3 regions of the Halobacillus sp. KGW1 genome follow, and region 1 is predicted to be linked to each of the others. Evidence: riboswitches for the same ligand, from Rfam matches in the RefSeq annotation. Region 1 holds a riboswitch; each other region holds the start of a gene.
The links. Region 1 has a riboswitch for S-adenosylmethionine ahead of AXG56_RS04135 (sulfite exporter TauE/SafE family protein). Riboswitches for the same ligand answer to the same signal wherever they lie in the genome.

Region 1 (4,187 bases):
CAAAATCATGCAGGGGCAGTGGCGAAAGCACTGTCCAAGGGACTGCTTATGGGCGCCCGTGGGAATTCCGGTGTCATCCTTTCTCAAATCTTCCGTGGTTTCTCAAAAGTTAATGAAGATAAGGAAACGTTGACAACGAAAGATTTCTCGGCGGCTCTTGAAGGCGGCGTGGATACAGCCTATAAAGCGGTTATGAAACCGGTAGAAGGAACAATTCTTACCGTAGCTCGTGAAACAGCGGAAGGTTCGGTGGAAGCTGCAGAAAAGCACACGGCTTTCATTCCGTTTATGGAAGAAGTGGTAAAAGCTGCGAAAGCATCGCTTAAACGGACCCCGGAACTGCTTCCTGTTTTAAAGGAAGTCGGAGTCGTGGACAGTGGCGGCCAGGGTCTTGTAACCATTTATGAAGGATTTCTTGCTTCCTTGAAAGGGGAAGAACTTCCGGCAGTTCAGGAAACCGTATCCATGGATGATATGGTCAATGCAGAACATCATAAATCTGCTCAGGATTTCATGAATACGGAAGATATCGAATACGGCTATTGCACGGAATTCATGGTGAAATTCGAAGAGGACAAGCTTGCGGAAAACCCTTATGATGAGGATGCATTCCGCAACCAGCTCAGCGAAATTGGTGATTCCCTCCTAGTCGTTTCCGATGAAGACTTAATTAAAGTGCATGTTCATGCCGAGTATCCCGGCGAAGCGATGACGCTCGGTCAGAAGTACGGCAGTCTCATTAACATGAAGATCGAGAATATGCGTGAACAGCATACATCTATTGTAGGAGACAAGAAAAAAGGCGCTAAGCAGGAAAAGAAAGCGCCATACGGTATCGTCACAGTAAGTATGGGGGAAGGGATCAGGAAATTGTTCGAAAGCCTCGGCGCGACAGTTGTCATCCAAGGTGGACAAACGATGAACCCTAGTACCCAGGATCTGTCGGAAGCGATCAAGGAAGCCCATGCAGACCGTGTGCTCATTCTCCCGAACAATAAGAATATTGTGATGGCGGCGGAACAGGCGGCCGAGCTTGCTGATGTGGAAGTAGCCGTTATTCCGACGAAGACCATTCCGCAGGGAATGAGTGCTCTTCTAGGATTTAATCCGGAAGCGGATCTTGACACGAATAAAGAGGAAATGAGCCAGCTGATGTCCGAAGTGAAAACCGGACAGGTTACGTATGCGGTACGAGATACCCAGATCGATGGACTAGCCATTGAAAAAGGCCATTTTATGGGGATCGCGGAAAGTAAAATACAAACAACGGCAAAAGAAGCGTTAGAGGCAGCGAAGGCTCTGCTTCGCGAGATGATCGATGAGGATGAAGATGAAATCCTGACCATTCTTACTGGTGAAGAAGTTGAAGAAGATGAAATTGGTCAGTTGGAAGCGTATATTGAAGATACGTTTGAAGATTTGGAAGTGGAAGTTCACACAGGTGGACAGCCGATTTATTCCTATATCTTCTCTATTGAATAAAATATAGAAAAAGAGATCAGAGCATACAGCTCTGATCTCTTTTTTTATATTATCATAAAAGCGTGCTGCTCAGGACAACACTGTTCCTGCTACCTGGTTGCCGGCTTAAGCCGGAAGTTTCTGCGGATGGACAAGAGAACCATGCAGATATAGGCAAGGACTAAAGCCGTGTAAATAATGGCGATGGAGGTGTCTCCAAGCTCTACTGTATTCAAAAGCGTTCGGATATTTGTCAAAACGATGAATCCACCGGCGAGGACACCTAATACGAGAGACGGCATTATTTTCACAAGCCAGGCAGCAAGGGGGGCCGCAATAACCCCGCCGATCACAAACGCAGATACGAGCAGCCAGCTGAATTGCTCCCAGCCAAGAAAGATAAGAAACCCGAGGGTCGCAGAAACAGTGACGATGAATTCGCTGGTATCTACCGTTCCAATCACTTTTCGGGGTTCAAGCTTCTGTCTTGCCAGGAGAACGGGCGTATTCACTGGTCCCCACCCGCCGCCGCCGACTGCATCAAGAAAACCTCCGATAAATCCAAGTGGAAACAAAAAGCTCTTTTTGAAAGGCCGCTTCTCCTGGGGCCGCTTCTGTCCCATGGTAAGGAAACGAATGATGATATAGATTCCTAATACGAGGAGGAAGAGTGATATGTAGGGTCGGATAATTTCTCCTGGAACCCAGCTTAATACAGCTGCACCGAGAAAAGCGCTGATGGCACCGGGAACAGCCAGAATAACGACGAGACGCTTATCGACATTCCCGAATTTATAGTGAGAGAAGCCGGAAGCGGCCGTCGTTGCCACTTGAGCCATATGAATGGATGCAGAAGCTACTGCCGGAGCAAGTCCATAGGCAAGCAGAATCGTTGAGGAAGTCAATCCGAAGCCCATGCCGAGAGCACCATCGACTAACTGAGCAAAAAATCCCACTAATGCGAAAACAATTAATTTATTCAATCCAACCTCTCCTTTTACCCTTTAATTCCAGCTCCCATATGGTGTATGATTAATCATATGAGAATACTTGGTTTTATGTGTGAAGAGGTTTTCTACAAAAATAAAAAAACCCTTCACACAGAAGAGGCTTTCGTTCCTCTCCTTATCTTTCAGACAATGTCTGCTGGATGGAGCACCTTTAAAAGGTTGCTGCGGGATCGTTGGACCAGTTTCCTCCCCCGGCTCTTCATAAGGATATAGTATCTTGCTTTGATTACTTACCAAATTAAAGCAGAGGGGGACCATTGTCAATATTAAAAACAGAAAAGTTGTAATTTTTAAAAAACCTGTTGACATATCTTAGAAAGAAGCCTACTATTTGAATCAATTAGTTTTTTTGAAATATCCAACCGACTAATTTTTCTTATCTAGAGAGGTGGAGGGACTGGCCCAACGAAGCCTCGGCAACGGGTCTAACCGTTAAAGTTAGACGCTGTGCCAATTCCAGCAGATGCTGAAAGCATTTGGAAAGATAAGAAGGACGTATCTTACTTTCAGACGCCCTTCTTCTTTTCCGGAAGAGGGGCGTTTTTATTTGGAGAAAGGCAGGCGAGTGTATGGGAAACTTACTTACGTACCAGCATTTTTCCGGTGATCCATTCAAAAATGATCAGCCAGAGGATGATACGAAAGGCGCGAGAAAGGTCATTCAATGGGCATACGACCAGTATGGTTCTGACGTGGTTTATGCGTGCAGCTTCGGCGCAGAAGGAATGGTACTCATCGATCTGATTTCGCAGGTCAAACCGGATGCGGATGTCGTTTTTCTCGACACAGGTCTTCACTTCCAGGAAACCTACGATTTGATTGATAAAGTGAAGAAGCGGTATCCGGCGCTTCATATTCATATGAAATTACCGGAGCTTACAGTGGAAGAACAGGCAGAAAAGCATGGTTCCGCTTTGTGGAAGAGACAGCCGGACCAGTGTTGTTACATCCGGAAGATCAAACCGTTGGAAGAGGCACTGTCCGGTGCGGTTGCCTGGCTTTCCGGCCTGCGCAGAGAACAGTCCCCGAGCAGAGCGAAGACGGATTTCATCAACAAAGATGAACGGTTTAAGTCCGTGAAAGTTTGTCCACTGATACATTGGACTTGGGACGACGTATGGCATTATATCCGACTAAATAGCTTGGATTACAATGCTTTGCATGACCAAAACTATCCAAGTGTAGGATGTATTCCTTGTACATCCCAGGCCGTCGGCGACGACCGCTCCGGCCGCTGGAAAGGATTTAATAAAACGGAGTGTGGTCTTCACACCCCGGGCCCATCAGAAACGAACTAATCGAAACGAACTAATAGGAGGATGTATGAAATGGCAGTCATTAAACCCCATGGAGGGAAGTTAATCAATAGATGGAACGAAACACCGGAGGATTTACCGAAGGACAGTATCGAACTGGATGGAATGGCTCTCAGTGACGTGGAGCTGATCGGTAACGGAGCATACAGTCCGCTGGAAGGGTTCCTGAACAAGGAAGACTATGAATCCGTCGTCGATACGATGCGTTTGAAAGACGGGACACCCTGGAGCATTCCGATTACGCTGCCTGTAAGTGAAGAGAAGGCAGAATCGTTAGGAAAAGAAGCCAAGCTTATCCATGATGGAACGGTGTACGGTGTGATTGAGATCGAAGACATCTTCAAACCTGACAAAGAAAAAGAAGCGCAAAAAGTATATTTAACTACGGACCTTGCTCACC
Region 2 (4,187 bases), on a different contig from region 1:
ATCATCATCATTCTGTTCGGAGTAGGGGAAGTTTCCAAGGTGGTGACGATCGCAGGAAGTGTCTTCTTTCCGGTAGTCATCAATACAGTTGCCGGTGTCATCAACATCGACAGAATATATTTGGACGTAGCAAAGAATTACGGAGCAGATTCGAAACAGTTTTTCTTCAAAATCGCTCTCCCGGGTTCCTTACCGGTCATGCTTGAAGGGATTCAAATGGGGCAGGCGATCGCCTTACTTACGATAGTGGCAGCGGAAATGATGGGAGCGAATTCCGGTATCGGCTACTTAATCTGGACCTCCTATAAGGCATTCATGTTGAAAGAAATGTTTGTAGGGCTCGTGCTCATCTCGTTCTTCGGCTATTTATTCTCATTAATCTTGAGAGGACTGCAAAGTAAATTACTCCCTTGGCGTTGATGAAGGAGAAAGGGGAAGGTGGAATGGATGCGAAAATTTCCATCAGGGATTTGACGAAAGTATTTTATAAAAAGGAAAGCAGAGTCACAGCATTGGAAGGAATCAATCTGGATATTGCCGATGGAGAGTTCGCCTGTTTAGTCGGACCGAGCGGGTGCGGAAAAACGACACTGCTCAGAATTCTAGCCGATTTGGAAACACCGAGTTCCGGGTCATTCACCATCGCAAGAGCAAAGGAAGACCGGCCACTTCAGTCGATGGTCTTCCAGGAACGGGGGGTGATTCCGTGGCTGACCGTGGAGGGTAACGTCAGTTTTGGTTTGAAAATGCGTCGTGTACCAGCGGCGGTCATCAAGGAACGGACCGCGTATTATTTAGAAAAAGTAGGGCTGGAGCGTTTCGCCAAGCTTTACCCTAGAGAGCTTTCCGGAGGAATGAAACAACGGGTGAGCATTGCCAGAGCATTCGCAAATGACCCGGAAATATTGTTGATGGATGAACCGTTCGCAGCATTGGATGAACAGAATAAATTCATCCTGCAGGAAGAATTACTCAACATCTGGGCCGAAACGAAAAAAACGGTCCTCTTCATTACACATAGTATCGATGAAGCACTCCTGCTCAGCGACCGGATTCTCTTGATGAGTGCCCAGCCGGGGAGGATTGTAAAGGAAAAACGAATCGAGCTCCCCAGACCAAGAAATATGGAGCAGGTCAGGGCTGACCCTGTCATGGCGGAACAATTCGTGGAGGTCTGGAATCATCTTCAGGAAGAAGTGCAACGATCAAGGATTTAAGAAAGGGGAAACATCCCGTGCGTAAATCATTATGGATCTTTATCTCTCTTTTTTTACTTTTGGGTATAGCAGCAGGCTGCAGTGATAAGGAGTCTGAACAAGGAAAGCAGAAAGAAACCGTATCCGGCGATCTGGCTCCGCTTGAGAAGCGTCAGAAGGTAGTTATTGCAGAGGACGGTGCGGCGTCCGGTGCAGGGTTTTACATCGCGAAAGAGAAAGGATATTTCGATGACTATAACATAGACATTGAATTTACGACATTCGCCAACAGTGATGATATGCTGCCGGCGCTTGCTTCCGGTGAAGTGGACATCGCCGGCGGAGTCTCCACCGCTTCGTTCTTCAATGCGATCGCTCAGGGAATCGATGTGAAGATCATCGCTGATAAAGGGCACTATTTCGATGGCAATTCCTACTTCAGTTTTGTTATTAGAGAAGACCTTCAGGATGAAATCAAGGAGTATGCCGATTTTAAAGGAAAACGGATTGCTGTATCTTCAAAGAATGCCGTGGATGATTACATCTTCCATGAAATGCTGAAGCATGCCGGCTTGACTGAGAAGGACGTAGAGGTCGTCTTAATGTCTGATTTCGGTAATATGTTGGCCGCGATGGGGAATAAATCCATAGATGCTGCCCTGCAGATAGAGCCTTTGATAACACAGGGAGAATCGCAGGGGTTACATGTGCGGTTCGGTGATGCTACGGATTATGCTCCAGAAGCACAAATCGCGATGGTTCTAGGCTCACCGGAATTTGTTGAAGAAGAAACAGACGTATCGCTCCGCTTCATGGCTGCTTATTTGAAGGGGGTACGCGATTACAACGATGCATTTCTTCACGGCGAGGGGCTTGATGAAGTCATTGATATCATGACAAAACACACCGCTTTGAAGGATCCTGAAATATGGAAGAAAGTCGGCGTGACAGGACTGGATCCGGACGGCAGTATGTTCGTGGAGGATATTAAAGATCAGTTCGACTTTTACAACTCCAATGGTGCCATCATCGGCGATGTAGATTTCGATGAGGCTGTAGACCCTTCTCTGGCAGCCAAAGCCGTGGACATTATCGGAGAGTATGATAAAAAGTAACATTCCAAGTTTTTCTCTTGTCAGAGAGAAAAAAATGATGTAAAGTAACGAGAGACTCAATTGAATAGTTCTTATCAAGAGAAGTGGAGGAACTGGTCCTAAGAAGCTTCAGCAACCACCAACACAGTTGGCCGGTGCTAAATCCAGCAGGTTTTAGACCTGACAGATAAGAGGGGACGGAAACAAAGAAGCCTTCTTATCCTAAAGAGGGCTTCTTTTTTATTTGTTTGGCCTGGTCTTGTCTGTATCACAGAAACATTCATGAGTTCACCAAGAAGGAGGCAGAAAAGATGACAAAACCGAAAGCAAATATTTTTGCACTTATTCCATTTGTAGTATTTATTGTATTGTTCATTGGTTCAGGGATCGTGACAGGTGACTTCTACAAAATGCCTGTACTCGTCGCTCTGTTTGCAGCTATACTGGTAGCGCTGCTTATGGATCGAAAAACAGATTTTGAAACGAAAATCATGACACTCTCCAAAGGGGGAGGACACCCGAATATCATCTTGATGGTTGTGATCTTCCTGCTCGCGGGAGCATTTGCTTCCGTCGCACAGGGAATGGGGGCTGTAGATTCCACCGTCAACCTTGGCCTGAGCTACCTGCCTGGTGGATGGATGGTCGTCGGCCTGTTCGTCATTGGGTGTTTCATATCCATTTCCATGGGTACTTCCACAGGGACAGTTGTAGCTTTAGCCCCGATCGGACTTGGTGTCGCAGAACAAACAGATATTGGTGTGGCGCTGATTATGGGAGCCATTGTAAGTGGGGCTATGTTCGGGGACAACCTCTCCATCATTTCTGATACAACCATTGCAGCTGTTCGAACACAAGGCACGGAAATGAAAGAAAAGTTCAAGGCGAACTTCTTTATCGTTCTTCCGGCTGCCATAGTAACAGCGGTTATTTTTGCAGTATGGACAGCCAGTGCGAGTGCAGATCTTGGGGAAACATACTCGTATAATTTCCTTGAAGTCATTCCATATCTCGGAGTGCTCCTGTTCGCCATCCTTGGGGTAAACGTCATATTCGTTCTGATCGGCGGAACGGTAGCAGCCGGAATTGTCGGTTTGATTCTCGGTAAATTCTCGGGGATGGAACTGATTAACCTGATCGGAGACGGCTTCGCAAACATGCAGGAGTTGTCTATGATAGCTATCCTGCTCGGAGGACTTGTAGAGCTGATCCGTTATAACGGCGGTATTGAGTATCTACTGGAAGCGGTGAATAAACGTGTCCGGTCTAATCGTGGTGGAGAGTTCGGTATCGCCGGTATCGTAACCGCGATCAATTTGTCCACTGCAAACAACACGATTTCGATTATCACGGCCGGTCCATTAGCCAAACAGATCTCTGATGATTACGGCATTGAACCGAGAAGATCCGCCAGCCTGTTGGACATCTTCGCAAGCTCTGTTCAAGGAATCATTCCTTACGGAGCCCAACTCCTTGCTGTAGCCGGTGTGGCATCGATTTCACCTATTGCAATCGTACCGTTTTGTATTTATCCGATCTTAACAGCCGTGTCCGGAATTCTTGCTATTGTCTTCAAGTTTCCTAAGTTTACGGTTCAGAAAGCAGATCCTTCCGCTCAAAAAGGATCCTGATATTCTCTGACTGGAAGAGGCTCCCTGAAATAGGGAGCTTCTTTTTCGTTTGGAAAAGGTGGTATGGCTGGGGGAGAGATCGGGCTCCGGGAGAAGGGACCTTTCCACTGGGCGCCCGGTGAGCGGCCATAAAGGAAGGCGGAGGTAGTTGGTCACTTAATAGATTTTTTCAAATTCGAATGAAATATTAATTCTTTAAATAGTTCATAAATTTGATATTATATTTTAAAATGAATCTATTGTAATGGGGCTATAGAATGGAAAAA
Region 3 (4,187 bases), on a different contig from region 1:
TCTCTTCCGGCATGGTCTGTTTCTTTATAGAAGGTGATGCATATGGATGGAGAGCGAATCGTCATTGTCGAAGGGATAACCGACAAGAAGAAACTGAAGAAAGTGCTGGATGAAGAAGTGGAAATCATCTGCACGTACGGCACCTTAGGAATCGAGCGGATGGAGGAGATGATTTTCAACCACAACCTGGATGATCGCAGGGTATATATTTTAGTGGATGAAGACGATTCGGGCTACAAACTAAGGAAGCAGTTGACCGAAGAGCTTCCGCACGCCGAGCATATTTATATCGATAAAGCCTTCCGGGAAGTAGCAGCCACGCCTGAACAGGAGCTCGCCCGAGCATTGTTGAACCACCATTTTCAAGTGAAGTCCATTTATCTGATTTAGGAGGAAGCTTGTGCAGGAACTTGACTCACAGGAGTGGACCGAGCAGTCGAAGCAGGACCGATACACGTTGTCGTTCATTCACAGCCCTTTTTGTGCTACCTGTCATTTAGCAGAAAAGATGCTGAGGACGTTGGAAGAATTGTATAACGAGGAAGTATTCATAAAAGTGAATGCTTCCTTGAACCCTTCCGCTATGGAGCGTTTTCAAATTGAGAGTGTTCCATGCCTTTTAATCATGAAGAACGAACAAATCGTCAAAAAGGTGTATGCGTTTCAATCGGTCCCTCATATGTATGAACAAACAGCTGAATATGTAAAACAATAAGCTAATTTCCCGGGAAATGACGAAGGAAAGCCTTGTTGGTAAACAGGAAAAACGCCCCCTTTGCAAGAATGTCTAAGCAAAGGGGGCGTTTTAGGATGGTGGAAATGATGAAGACTTGGATAGAGAAAGTGAACCATAGGAACGATCTGATTCCATCTTGGCGGGAAAGAGAGATCCATGTAGCTTTTCAGTCCAAGAATAATTTATTTACTTTCCTCATCACTCCGGCGGGGATATGTCCTGATGTGCAAAGAACGGATGATGGCACGCTTTGTATCCATGTGGAAGATTCTGTGATGGAGGATCTGCTTGCCGGCAGGGAAAGGCTGACGGCGATGGACGACTCCCTCATCCGAATTCACGGCTCCTTCTCTGATGTGCTTTATTTGGAATCCCTGATGTTTCTTGCTAAATGATTCTTCCCAAGGACTGTGCGATATCGAGAAAGGAAGCTTGATCACCAAACGCTTCGTGGATAAACCCGTTCTGATCGATGATGACCGTTGAGGGTACTCCTCTGCATCCGAACAGGTCATATACGGTCCTGTCCTTATCGGCAAGGGTCGGCTGAGTGAGGAATTCTTTCGTGTAAGCGATGCCCGCTTCCGGACTTCTTTCCCGCCCTGTGACATTGATCGTCAGCATTTTTACTTTTTCTTTATCTGCGTTCTGATATAGCTGTTCCTTCAAAGGAAGATCCCTTCCGCAATCCGGGCACCAGGATGCCCAGAAGGTCAGAACGACGGCTTTTCCTTTATCTTCTCTTAGTTGATAAGTTCCTTGTTTATTTATAAACGGTAATTCGAAGTCGGGTGCTTTTTGTTTCATATCTGCGGCTCCTTTATGTGATTGGACTAAGCTTACAGCAACATGCTACCACATATTGTCCGAGTCCTTCGACCAATGAGAGGCACATGGAAACGACTTATTTTTCTGAAAAACGGAATATTTCCAGTTGACACAATTTTGGTGCGATGCTACAATCCATCTTGTGCTATTAAAATTATACATGCGAATAAGCGAATCTCTTATCCAGAGAGGCGGAGGGACTGGCCCTATGATGCCCGGCAACCGGCAAGCGTACGCTTGACAAGGTGCCAAATCCTGCAGAGTTAAAATTCTGGGAGATGAGAGAACAGAGCGAATACAATAGATGTGCGCTTTTCTGTTCTCCTGAACAGAGAAGCGCTTTTTTTGTCAGGAGGGAAACATCATGATTACTATCAAAGGTCTATCGAAGATTTTTCAGACCAAAGATCGTGAAGTACGTGCGGTGGATGACCTCAGCGTCACGATCAATAAAGGAGAAATCTATGGCGTTATCGGATACAGTGGTGCAGGGAAAAGTACGTTTATCCGGCTGCTGAACAGACTGGAAGACCCGACGGAGGGAAGTATTATCGTCGATGATCAGGACTTAACCACTTTAAGCAAGAATAAATTGCGGGTGGCAAGACAGGACATCGGGATGATCTTCCAGCACTTTAATCTCCTGTGGTCCCGTACCGTCTTTGATAACATCGCATTTCCATTAGAAATAGCAGGGATACCGAAAGAAGACAGGAAGAAGCGTGTCAATGAACTCATCGATCTTGTCGGCCTGTCAGGCAGGGGGAATTCATATCCGTCCCAATTGAGTGGAGGGCAGAAGCAGCGGGTCGGAATCGCCCGGGCCCTTGCCAACAACCCGAAGGTCCTGCTGTGCGATGAAGCGACATCTGCTTTAGACCCGGAGACGACGGACTCGATTCTCGACCTCCTCGTTGATATCAACGAAAAGCTTGGGTTGACCATCGTGCTGATTACTCATGAAATGCACGTCATTCGAAAAATATGCCATCAGGTAGCGGTGATGGAGCAGGGGAAGATTGTAGAACATGGGGACGTGCTCGATGTTTTCCTTCGTCCACAAAAAACGGTGACGAAGAAGTTTGTTGATCAAGTAATGGGAGATCCCGATAAAGAGAACTCTCTCCAGTTGATCAAAGACCATTATTCGTCTGGTGAAATCGTCCGGCTCCACTTTGTAGGAGAAAGTACGAATCAGGCGCTGATCAGTGAGATCTCAAGGGAGTTTGCGCTCGATGTCAATATCCTGCACGGTAAGATCACCCAAACACAAAAAGGGGCGTATGGTACCTTGTTCGTGCAATTGGAAGGGGAAGAAAGTGAGAGGCAGCGGGCCATCTCCTATATTCAATCTACATCCGTAGAAGTGGAGGTGAATCCGAATGTTTAATCAACTGTTTCCAAACGTAAGAATGGAAGATATGATCACGGCGACGAATGAGACATTATATATGACTATCATATCTGTGATCGGGACGTTTATCCTCGGCTTACTGCTCGGGCTTCTGTTGTACCTCACTTCTCCGGGAGGTTTATGGCAGAACAAGATTTTAAATGGTATAACAGCTTCGGTCGTCAACGTATTCCGGGCCATACCTTTCATCATTTTGATTCTGTTGCTTTTCCCTTTCACCGACTTCCTTATCGGGACAATCCGTGGACCGCAGGCTGCGCTTCCGGCATTGATCATCGGTGGTGCTCCGTTCTATGCACGCCTTGTAGAAATTGCATTGAAGGAAGTGGATAAAGGAGTGGTGGAAGCGGCAAAATCGATGGGGGCGAAATACTCCACCATTATCTTCAAGGTGCTGCTTCCGGAATCGATGCCAGCTTTGATTTCGGGTATTACTGTTACAGCAATTGCCCTTGTAGGCTATACGGCTGTAGCCGGAGCGATCGGTGCAGGAGGTCTTGGGGACTTCGCGTATTTCTATGGCTTCCAGCGCAGTGATTTCGATGTCGTATTCGTCTGTACTGTGTTAATCATTCTGCTCGTATTCATCTTCCAATTCATCGGGGATTTCATTTCCCGTCGATTGGATAAAAGATAAAACAACCTTAGGAGGAAAATACTTATGAAAAAATGGTCACTAGGTTTACTGGCAATATTGTTCACTGTTGTCCTGTCCGCTTGTGGTTCTTCTGATGAAGAATCCGGTGATTCGAATGAAATTAAGGTGGGGGCTTCCAGTGTCCCACACGCAGAAATATTGGAAGAAGCTAAGCCGCTTCTTGAAGAGGAAGGCATTACGCTGACAATTGAAACGTACCAGGATTATATCCTTCCAAACAAAGACTTGGACGAAGGACGTATTGATGCGAACTACTTCCAGACGATTCCCTACATGGAACTGCAGGAGAAAGATAACGATTACGATTTTGTGAACCTTGGCGGCATCCACATTGAGCCTATGGGGATCTATTCTCAGAAATATGATGATATCAAAGATGTAGAGGACGGAACGACACTCGTCATGAGCCGCTCTATATCCGATCATGGACGAATCCTTGCCCTCTTGGAGCGCGAAGGCCTGATCAAGCTTGACGAAAACGTGGAGAAAGTCGATGCCCAGGTGGATGATATCGTGGAAAACCCTAAAAATATTAAATTCGATTCCGGTGT

Region 2: linked by a shared signal. The riboswitch ahead of AXG56_RS15825 (Na+/H+ antiporter NhaC family protein) and the one ahead of AXG56_RS04135 (sulfite exporter TauE/SafE family protein) in region 1 are both predicted to bind S-adenosylmethionine.
Region 3: linked by a shared signal. The riboswitch ahead of AXG56_RS09355 (methionine ABC transporter ATP-binding protein) and the one ahead of AXG56_RS04135 (sulfite exporter TauE/SafE family protein) in region 1 are both predicted to bind S-adenosylmethionine.

What each region holds. Positions count from the first base shown of each region.
Region 1 covers NZ_LSOC01000002.1:676,176-680,362, forward strand. The annotation lists gene AXG56_RS04130 (DAK2 domain-containing protein) at 1-1,482, shown strand, start outside; gene AXG56_RS04135 (sulfite exporter TauE/SafE family protein) at 1,572-2,444, opposite strand; SAM riboswitch class I at 2,584-2,679, opposite strand; SAM riboswitch class I at 2,845-2,962, shown strand; gene AXG56_RS04140 (phosphoadenylyl-sulfate reductase) at 3,041-3,769, shown strand; gene sat (sulfate adenylyltransferase) at 3,800-4,187, shown strand, end outside.
Region 2 covers NZ_LSOC01000004.1:176,018-180,204, reverse strand. The annotation lists gene AXG56_RS15840 (ABC transporter permease) at 1-420, shown strand, start outside; gene AXG56_RS15835 (ABC transporter ATP-binding protein) at 444-1,217, shown strand; gene AXG56_RS15830 (ABC transporter substrate-binding protein) at 1,235-2,311, shown strand; SAM riboswitch class I at 2,380-2,484, shown strand; gene AXG56_RS15825 (Na+/H+ antiporter NhaC family protein) at 2,602-3,921, shown strand.
Region 3 covers NZ_LSOC01000003.1:67,537-71,723, reverse strand. The annotation lists gene AXG56_RS09375 (toprim domain-containing protein) at 43-390, shown strand; gene AXG56_RS09370 (thioredoxin family protein) at 401-715, shown strand; gene AXG56_RS09365 (hypothetical protein) at 811-1,131, shown strand; gene AXG56_RS09360 (TlpA disulfide reductase family protein) at 1,124-1,543, opposite strand; SAM riboswitch class I at 1,741-1,849, shown strand; gene AXG56_RS09355 (methionine ABC transporter ATP-binding protein) at 1,929-2,954, shown strand; gene AXG56_RS09350 (methionine ABC transporter permease) at 2,947-3,615, shown strand; gene AXG56_RS09345 (MetQ/NlpA family ABC transporter substrate-binding protein) at 3,640-4,187, shown strand, end outside.